Regions from separate parts of the Allobosea sp. GW823-FHT01F03 genome, predicted to be linked through region 3. Evidence: riboswitches for the same ligand, from Rfam matches in the RefSeq annotation. Region 3 holds a riboswitch; each other region holds the start of a gene.
The links. A riboswitch is a leader RNA that binds a small molecule or an ion and turns the genes downstream of it on or off. The one in region 3 is predicted to bind cobalamin.

Region 1: linked by a shared signal. The riboswitch ahead of AC3RCC_RS03565 (TonB-dependent receptor plug domain-containing protein) and the one ahead of AC3RCC_RS18090 (ABC transporter substrate-binding protein) in region 3 are both predicted to bind cobalamin.
Region 2: linked by a shared signal. The riboswitch ahead of AC3RCC_RS24820 (CbtB domain-containing protein) and the one ahead of AC3RCC_RS18090 (ABC transporter substrate-binding protein) in region 3 are both predicted to bind cobalamin.

The regions. Positions count from the first base shown of each region.
Region 1 covers NZ_CM179505.1:758,913-762,174, reverse strand. The annotation lists gene blh (bifunctional sulfur transferase/dioxygenase Blh) at 1-918, opposite strand, end outside; cobalamin riboswitch at 1,047-1,246, shown strand; gene AC3RCC_RS03565 (TonB-dependent receptor plug domain-containing protein) at 1,370-3,262, shown strand, end outside.
Region 2 covers NZ_CM179505.1:5,192,739-5,196,000, forward strand. The annotation lists gene cbiB (adenosylcobinamide-phosphate synthase CbiB) at 1-203, shown strand, start outside; gene cobO (cob(I)yrinic acid a,c-diamide adenosyltransferase) at 211-822, opposite strand; gene cobU (bifunctional adenosylcobinamide kinase/adenosylcobinamide-phosphate guanylyltransferase) at 836-1,348, opposite strand; cobalamin riboswitch at 1,472-1,651, shown strand; gene AC3RCC_RS24820 (CbtB domain-containing protein) at 1,690-1,863, shown strand; gene AC3RCC_RS24825 (CbtA family protein) at 1,876-2,619, shown strand; gene AC3RCC_RS24830 (DUF1636 family protein) at 2,668-3,093, shown strand; gene cobW (cobalamin biosynthesis protein CobW) at 3,090-3,262, shown strand, end outside.
Region 3 covers NZ_CM179505.1:3,765,407-3,768,668, forward strand. The annotation lists gene AC3RCC_RS18080 (NAD(P)/FAD-dependent oxidoreductase) at 1-410, opposite strand, end outside; gene AC3RCC_RS18085 (LysR family transcriptional regulator) at 571-1,479, shown strand; cobalamin riboswitch at 1,499-1,710, shown strand; gene AC3RCC_RS18090 (ABC transporter substrate-binding protein) at 1,986-3,002, shown strand; gene AC3RCC_RS18095 (FecCD family ABC transporter permease) at 2,999-3,262, shown strand, end outside.

The DNA of each region.
Region 1 (3,262 bases), 2.7 Mb from region 3:
GAACAGCGTGTCGTGAACGAAGGCCGCATCACCGATCAGATAGCTCACCGAGGCCAGGGTATGGCCCGGCGAGAACAGCACCGACGCCTCGAGCGATCCGAGCCTGAAGCGTTCACCCGCCGCGAAGACCTTGTCCCATTGCGAGGCGTCGGCCGGAAAATCCGGCCAGTTGTAGAAATCCTTCCACAGACGCTGAACCGCGACGACCTCGGCGCCGATCGCCGTCGGCGCGCCGGTCTTCGCCTTGAGATAGGCGGCCGCCGAGAAATGATCGGCATGCGGATGGGTGTCGAGAATCCACTCGACGGTGAGGCCCTGCTGCGCGACATAGGCGAGGATGGCATCGGCACTGACGGTCGCGGTCGCGCCCGATTTCTCGTCGAAATCGAGCACGGGATCGATGATCGCACAGCGCGCCGTCGCCGGGTCTGCGACGACATATTGCACGCTGCCGCTGCGCAGCTCGTAAAAGCCCTTGACCTGCGGACTGCGGGCGCTCTCGCGGTCGAGCCAGGCTTTTGCGCCGGCAAGATCGAAGCCGAAGCGCGCTCCGAAACCCTGCACCTCCTCGGCCCTCATCCGTCCGCCCAGGACCTCGCCCAGCACATGCAGGGTCAAGGAGCGCGTGCCGCCCTTGCAATGCGCCAGCACCGGCCCCGGCGCCGCGGCGAGCGCCGCCTGGAAGGCCTCGACATCGGCCCGGGTGATGGTCGTCCCGGTCACCGGTACGAAGCTGTAGGCCAGGCACGCCTCGGTGGCCGCCTGCCTTTCGGCGGCCGAATCTGGCTGGCCCGGCTCCTCGCCATCGGGACGGTCGTTGACGATGGCCTTGAAACCCCGCGCGGCGAGGGACTTGAAGTCGACGAGGGAGGGCTGCCCAGCGACCGCAAGCCTCTCGGATATCTCGACGATTTTCATAGCGGCTCCTGTGGCTCGAAATTCAATATACATTTTCATATAATATATAATGATAACTTGCAACCCCTTCGTCGCGCCACGCGACCCCTCCCCACTCTCATCGCGCGTTGACGCCGCCTCATTCCCGCCCTACTCGTAAACGCGACGGTTCCCTCACGGGATCAAAAGGGAACGCAGTGCGGGTGGCTCGCCACCCCATGCTGCGGCTGCCCCCGCAACTGTAAGCGGCGAGCCTTTCGCCATACGCCACTGGGGCCTCGGCCCTGGGAAGGCGGTGAGAAGGCGCTGACCCGCGAGCCAGGAGACCTGCCGTCAGTCGTGGTCACACGCGAACACGTTCGGACGGGGTGTTTCGATCGCTGGTTCACTTGCGCGCTACCCTTTTCGGGTGCGGGCGGGAGATCGCGTTCGCGGTGACGTGCCACAACGTTGACCGCCCGAGGTTTCTTCCGTGCTCCCCTTCCCCCAGACCGCCCTGCGCGGCCCCCTGCCGTTCGCCTTCCTGCTGCTCGCCGGCACCTCGTTGAACCCCCTTGCCGCCAGGGCCCAGTCGGGACCTGAAACGATCCGGCTCGACGAGGTCGTGGTCAGCGCCACCGGCACGCCGACCCCGGCACGCGAGGTCGCAAGCTCCGTCACCGTCATCACCGCCGACCAGATCCAGCGCGAGCAGCGCCGGACGCTGCCGCAGGCGCTCGCCGCCGTGCCGGGCCTCAACATCGTCCAGATCGGCGGCCCTGGCGGTCAGACCTCGGTGTTCATGCGCGGCACCAATTCGAACCACGTCAAGGTGCTGATCGACGGCATCGAGGCCAACGACCCGTCGACGCCGAACCGGTCCTTCGATTTCGGCTCGATGCTGACCGACGACGTCGAGCGTATCGAGGTACTGCGCGGGCCGCAGAGCGGCCTCTACGGCGCCAACGCGATCGGCGGCGTGATCTCGATCGTCACCAGGCGCGGCGAAGGGCCGCCAAAGGCGACCGCGCGCGTCGAGGCCGGCTCGCACGGCACCTTCAACCAGGCCGCAGGCTTCAGCGGCGGCGACGACCGTTTCAACTACGCCTTCAACGTCTCCCATATGCGCTCGGACTCGACCGATTCCGTGCCGCCGAACCTGATCCCGCCGGGCGTGCGCGTGAAGCCCAATGCCTATGACGCCTATAGCTACTCCAGCCGCCTCGGCTTCGCCTTGACCGACACGCTCAGCGTCAACTGGGTCGGCCGCTATACCGACGGGCAGTTCCGCTCGACCTATGACAGCGGCTTCCCCAGTCGGCCGACATCCTACCGATCGCTTTCGAACTACGCCCAGGCCTTCACCCGCGGCGAGGTGGTCTGGGATCCGCTGGGAGGTCGCTTTGTGAACCGCTTCGGCGTGTCCTACTCGAACCAGGATCGCTCCTACCGCTCCCCCGACGCATTCGGGGCCCTCGGCCTGCCGACGGAGAATCTGGGTGAGCGGACCAAGCTCGATTGGCGGGGCGATCTCGAACTCGCCAAGGGGCACATGCTGATCGGCGGCCTCTCCTATGAGCGCGAGCGGCTGGACACCCCCAGCCTCACGGCCTCGAACGGCAGCAAGGCGGCCTATCTCGAATATCAGGGCAATGTCGCCGACCGCTTCTTCCTGGCCGCCAACATCCGTCACGACCACGATGACAGCTATGGTGGCCACACCACCTACCGGATCGCGCCAGCCTACATCGTTCCAGGGACCGAGACCAAGCTGAAGGCGAGCTATGGCACCGGTTTCAAGGCGCCGACGCTCGCCGAACTCTTCATCGACTACCGGCCGGGCTTCAACTTCTTCGGCAACCCGAATCTCAAGCCGGAGGAAAGCCGTGGCTGGGACGTCGGCTTCGAGCAGCCGCTTCTGGACCGGCGCGTTCAGTTCGGTGCGACCTGGTTCCAGAACGACATTCAGAACCTGATCGCGACCAACGCGGCGCGCAACTCCTACGCCAATATCGGAAAGGCCGAGACGAAGGGCGTCGAGTCCTTCGCCGCGCTGCAGATCTCCGAGCAGTTGCGTGTCAGGGCCGACTACACCTTCACGCTCGCCAAGGATGAGGTCGCGCGACAGGAACTGCTGCGTCGGCCGCGTCACAAGGCAAGCGGCACAGTCACCTGGACCCCGATGGATAAGCTCAGCCTCTCGGCGACGCTGATCTATGTCGGTCCCTGGGTCGACGGGAACCGGGACTTTTCGGTGCCTCGCCTGAAGGCCAAGGGCGCGACGCTGGTCAACCTCGCCGCCGAGTACAAGGCCACCGACAAGGTCACGGTCTTCGGACGCGTCGACAACCTGTTCGACAAGCGCTGGGAGAATCCCGTCGGCTTC
Region 2 (3,262 bases), 1.4 Mb from region 3:
CGGCGATGGCGGGGGCGCTCGGGCTTCGTCTCGCCGGGCCGCGCGTCTATGGCGCGGTCAGGGTCGAGGATGGCTGGATGGGCGACGGACGGGCCGAGGCGAAGGCAGCCGACATCCGGCGGGCGCTCGGGCTCTACCGGAAAGCCTGCCTGATCCTGTGGGGGCTGGCGGGGCTCGGCAGCCTCGCAGTGCTGGCTGGCTGAGCGACGCTCAGAACTCGATCCCCTCCTGGGCCTTCACGCCGGCGGCGAAATGGTGCTTCACCAACGTCATCTCGGTGACGAGATCGGCGGCCTCGATCAACTCCGGCTTGGCGTTGCGGCCGGTGACGACGATGTGGAGATCGGGCCGGCGCGCCTGCAAGACCGCCACGACCTCGGCGAGCGGCAGATAGTCGTAGCGCAGGGCGATGTTGAGCTCGTCCAGGACCAGGAGCCGGATGCTCTCGTCGGCCATCAGCTCCTTCGCCTTCTCGAAGGCGCGGGTCGCGGCGGCGATGTCGCGGGCCTTGTCCTGCGTCTCCCAGGTGAAGCCCTCGCCCATCGAATGCCAGGAGATCTGATCGCCGAAGGCCTCCAGCGCCTTGCGTTCGCCGGTCGACCAGGCGCCCTTGATGAACTGCACGACGCCGATGCGCCAGCCATGGCCAAGCGCCCGCAGGATCAGGCCGAAGGCGGCGGTCGACTTGCCCTTGCCGGGTCCGGTGTTGACGATCAACAGCCCCTTCTCGAGCGTCTTGCCGGCGACCTCGGCGTCCTGGACCGCCTTGCGCTTCTCCATCTTCGCCTTGTGGCGGGCGGCCCCACCGTCATCGATCGTCATCGCTTCGTCCCTGCTATTTCACCTGCATCGGCAGACCGGCGACCATGAAGACCACGCGCTCCGCCTGACTCGCAAGGCGCTGGTGCAGCCGCCCGGCCTCGTCGCGGAAGCGGCGGGCGAGCGCATTCTCCGGCACGATGCCGAGGCCGACCTCGTTCGAAACCAGCACGATCGGCCCCTGCGCCTCGCGGCAGGCGAGCATCAAATCACCTGTGGCGATGGCGATATCGCGCTCGGCCAGGATGAGATTGGTCAGCCAGAGCGTCAGGCAGTCGACCAGCACCGGCCGCCCGGGCGGAACGGCACGCAGAGCCTCGGGCAGCGCCATCGGCGCGTCGATCGTCCGCCAGTCCGGCGAGCGGCGGGCCCGGTGCTCGGCAATCCGCGCGCGCATCTCCTCGTCATAGGCCTGGGCGGTGGCGATGTAGATCCAGGGAGCCGGCAGGGCTTCGATCAGCGTCTCGGCATGGCGGCTCTTGCCGGAACGGGCGCCACCGAGGACGAGGGTGAGCGGGGGAACGGTCATGTCTTGGTCTCCGCGTCATGCTCGGGCGCAGAGCCGAGCATCTCTTTCAGGAGATTCTCGGCTCTGCGCTACGCTTCCGGCCGAGAATGACGTGAGTGCATTGCACAGCGCCCGCCGGATGGCTAATGATCATCCCCGACGGTGCCTCGGCGACGAGGTGAAAAGGGAACGCGGTGCGATGCCGCGGCTGCCCCCGCAACTGTAAGCGGCGCGTCCTGCGCCATCGGCCACTGGGTTTCCCGGGAAGGCGGAGCAGGACACCAAGCCGTGAGCCAGGAGACCTGCCGTCTTTCGATGTCGTCCAACAGGCTGCCGGTGGGGTGGCCAGGAAGTGAACCAAGATGAATACGGCTACCGTCTCCAGCCAGGCCAGCGTCTCCGAGCGTGCGAAAGCCGTCGCCGCGGCGCTGATCCTCGGCTTCGTGCTGGTCTACACCGTCGGCTTCGCGGCCTCCGCGAATGTCCACAATGCGGCGCATGACGCCCGCCACGGCCTCGCCTTCCCCTGCCACTGACGGGGAAGCCAAATGGTCACGCGTGTTCTCACGGTCAGTCTTCTGGCCGGGCTTCTGGCTGGGCTGCTGATATCGGCGCTCCAGCACGTCACCACGACGCCGCTCATCCTCAAGGCCGAGACCTATGAGGCGGCGCTGCGCGCGCAGCCCGCACCGATGCAGGCGGCCTTCACCGGCGAAGCCCGCATCCACCTCGCGCACGGCCCGGCCGCGCATGGGGACGAGCATGAATGGAAGCCGCAGGACGGTTTCCAGCGCACCGCCTTCACCAGCCTGGTGACGATCGGCACCGCGATCGGCTTCGCCGCCCTGTTGCTCGCCGGCATGATCGCGGCGAACGAGCGGATCGACGAGCGCCGGGCCCTGGCCTGGGCGGTCTGCGGGTTCCTCGCCTTCGGGCTCGCCCCGGCTATGGGGCTGGCGCCGGAACTGCCGGGCGCAGCCGCGGCGGAGCTACAGCACCGGCAGCTCTGGTGGCTGATGACCGCAGCCGTCACCGCGGGCGCGCTCTTCGTCTTCCTGCGGGTCGAGTCCTCCTGGGCAAGGGCGCTCGCCGTGCTCGCTTTGCTGCTGCCGCATCTGATCGGCGCGCCGCACCCGGTCGCTCCGGAAAGCCGGGTCCCCGCCGAGATCGCGGCGCATTTCGCGGCGCTCTCGCTCGCCATCCAGGCCGCGCTCTGGCTCGCCACCGGCTTCGCCGTCGGCGTGCTCTGGCCCTGGGCCACGCGCCGCAGCGCCGCCACGGCGGCGGCCTGACGCCTCGCGCGGCCGGAAACGGCCGCGCCAGTCCAAGGAAGCAGTCTCATGCTCGAAGGCGATCTCGCCCTCGCGACCATCGCCCGGCTGGAGCCGGGCTGCACCATCCATGTCTGCACAGCCTGCCGGCGCCAGCGCGACGATCTGCCTGACGGCTATGACCGGCCGGGCGTCGAGCTCGCATCGGCCCTGGCCGCGCGCCTTGCCGGCAGCCGCGTCGCCGTCGTCGAGGTCGAATGCCTCGCCGTCTGCAAGCGGCCCTGCACCATCGCGCTCGCCGCCGACGGCAAGTGGACCTATCTAATCGGTGACCTCGACACCGACAGCCATCTCGACGAGATCGTCGGCGCGGCGCAGAGCTTTGCCGCCAGCGCCAACGGCATCGTTCCCTGGAAAGAAAGACCCGCCTCGTTCCGCAAGGGCGTGGTCGCGCGCGTGCCTCCGCTGCCGCGCCAGCAAGGATCTGATCAATGAACGCTCCCCAGAACCCCACGCTCGGCAAGGTGCCGTGCACGATCATCACCGGCTTCCTCGGCGCCGGGAAGACGACCCTCGTCCGGCATCTGCTCGAGAATGCCGGCGGCAAGCGCCTCGCCGTGCTGGTCAACGAATTCGGCGATCTCGGCTTCGACGGCTCCTTCAT
Region 3 (3,262 bases):
ACGCCGTCGCCGAGACCGGGAATGCGGTTGAGCAGCGTCGGCCGGTCGACATCGAGCACGCGCTCGCCGGCGGCAGCGAGATCGGCGCCGTGCTCGGCGACGAGCTCAGCCTCGAGTCGGGTGCGGGCAACGAGGAAAGTCGAGCGGCGATGGAACAGGCCGCGCAGCAAACCGTCGGCCTCGCAGCTTCCGTAGAAGGCGCGGGCATGGCGGGCGAGGTCCATCATCGGGCCGGGCTTCTTGCTCGCGACCGAGACCGCGCCGTCCGAAGCGCCGGTCGCGCCGGCCGCCGGTCCCGAAGCATCGAGCAGCGTGACCCGCGCCCCGGCCGCCGCCAGGAAATGCGCGGCGGCGGCGCCGACGATTCCGGCGCCGATCACGGCGACATGAAGGGAAGGAGAGCGGGCCATGCGAAGCGACGGGGGCGTCCTTGAAAGCGATGCGCGACCCTCGGTCGCTTCGCCTTCCGGGTCGATCCAAATGATCCGCCGCGACTTGCGCCATTGTTTGAAAGTGGCGGAAGGTCACCGCCTATGGCTAAGAGTGAGGCTCCCCGCCGCGGAACGAACCATGCGCGAAGCCAATCTGACGCTGATCCAGACCTTCTTCATCGTCGCACGCGACGGCTCCTATTCGGCAGCGGCGCGCAAGCTGGGGATGAGCTACCAGTCGGCCGCCAACCATGTCCGCCGGCTCGAACAGGTGCTCGAGGAGCGCCTCGTCCTCTCCGAGCAGGGCGCCAAGACGGTGACGCTGACGCCGCGCGGGCGCAGCCTCTACAAGCTGCTGCTGCCGGAGCTCGACACGGTGCTGGCGAGGCTCGACCGCACGCTCGACAAGGAGCGGCCGGTGCTGCGCATCGGCCTGCCGCAGGCGATCTTCTACTATCTGCTGCCGCCGATCCTGGCGCGCTTCCGCGAGCTCTTCCCGCAGGTCGAAATCCTCGCCTATGAGCGCGACACCTCCCTGCCCGAGATGATCAAGGATGGCAGCCTCGATCTGTGCATCACCGAACGCTATTTCGGTGACCCGAACGTGCCGCAGCATCTGGTCTGCACCTATCGGCCGGCGCTGGTCTTCCCCACCGCCTGGGGCGCGGCGCCGGCGCCGGGCGCGATCCGGGAATGGGCGCAGGGGCGCCCCTTCGTGACCTATGAGCCCGGCCAGCTGCTGCGCAACCTCGCCATCGACTATCTGCGCCCGGACGGCTCGGAGATGGAGATCGCGATCTCGACCTCCGGCAGCTCGAGCGTGAAGCGCTGCGTCGAGGCAGGGATCGGCTTCGCGATCATCCCGGCCTGGTGCCTCGACGGCAACGAGACCAGCATCGCCGGACTCGAAATCGCCGAGCTGCCGGAGATCCCGATCTATTTCGGCGAAGCGAGCTTCCTCGCCCGCAACCCTTATGTCGTGACGCTTCGCCAGCTCTGCGGCAACCTGATGCAGACGGCGTCCGGCCCGCAGCTTCCGACCGCTTGACGCCGCTTCGCGCCGATCTATGGTCGCAGCCGATCATGGTTCTCCAGGCGTCACGCCCTGGAGCTAAGAGGGAATTCGGTGAGGCGCACCGCGCCGAGGCCGAGGCTGCCCCCGCAACTGTAAGCGGCGAGCTCTCCACCCATCGTCCACTGGCGCTCGCGCGCCGGGAAGGCCGGGCGGAACCAGCATCGACCCGCGAGCCAGGAGACCTGCCCTGATCGTCGGAAAGGTCTTTCGGGCGGGGTGCTCCGGAGGGTTGCTGGCAGGCGCGGGACGAGGATCCCGCCGCTCCGTCGCAATCGCCTGCTTCCCGCCTTCATCTCGGGGAGCGATGAATCCAGATGCCCATCTCCAACAGCGCCGCCGGCGCCTTTTCCCGCGCCAGCTTGACAGGCCACGGCGCAGACCTCTATCAGTTTTGTTATAACATTACATATCAACCCACGCCACACCCGGCGGGCTCACTCCCCGGCGCCGTCCGCTCTCTCCTGCCTTCGAAGGGTCCCATGCGCGCCTTCCGCCTCCCGCTCGCCCTGGCCGCCGGCCTGTGTCTCGCCACGGCCGCACAGGCGGCACCGACGCGGTACCCGCTGACGCTGGAGAACTGCAGGGAGACCGTCACCTTCAGCCAGGCGCCAAAGCGTGTGGTCGCCGTCGGCCAGACGCAGACCGAGATCCTCTATGCGCTCGGCCTGGGCGACCGCGTCGTCGGCACCTCCGTCTGGTTCAGCCCGGTCGCCAAGCCCTATGAAGCCGTGAATGCCAAGGTGAAGCGGCTCGCCGACAATGATCCGAGCTTCGAGGCGGTCGTCGCCCAGGAACCCGATCTCGTCACCGCGATGTTCGAATGGCATATCGGGCCGAACGGCATCGTCGGGAAGCGCGACCAGTTCGCCAAGGTCAAGGTACCGACCTATGTCTCGCCGACCGATTGCGTCGGCAAGGACAATTCCGGCCCCGGCGACGGCGTGCGGACCAAGATGTTCGGCATGGAACTGGTCTACCAGAACATCCGCGAATTCGGCCAGATCTTCGACGTTTCCGACCGTGCCGAGGCCCTGGTCGCCGAGCTGAAAGCGCGCGAGGAGAAGGCGGTGCAGTCGGTCGCCGGACTGAAGGCACGGGACGTGCCCGTCGCCGTCTGGTTCTCCAGCAAGGACATCAAGGGCGACGCCTTCATCGCAGGCAAGAACGGCGTGCCGGCCTATATCCTGTCGAAGCTCGGCGCCCGCAACGTCATCACCACCAATGAGGAATGGCCGCTGGTCGGCTGGGAGAGCATCGCCGCCGCGAACCCCGCCGTGATCGTCGTCGTCAAGATGGATCGTCGGCGCTTCCCCGCCGACGATATCGATCTCAAGCTCAACTTCCTCAAGACCGACCCGGTGGCGAGCAAGCTCGATGCCGTCAAGCAGGACAGGATCGTGGTGATGGATGTCGGCGCGACGCGCGCCGGGCTCGACACCGTCGACGGCATCGAGGCGCTGGCACGCGGCATCGAGCGCTTCGGCCTGGCGCGGTGAGCCACCACCCCGTCCAGCCGAACTGGCCGGCGCGGATCGGCATCGCGTTCGCAGCGCTGGCCGCGCTGGTCTTCGCCATCGCGCTTGCGGTGACGATCGGAGAGATGCGGATTCCGTTGCCGACCGCCTTCCAGGCGCTCGGCAACGGCTTGTTTGATCTGGGCTACCCGGTCAGTGCCATCCAGCAGGGCGTGATCTTCGACTACCGGCTGAGCCGGGCGCTGCTGGCGGGGCTGTGCGGCGGGGCACTGGCGCTGTCG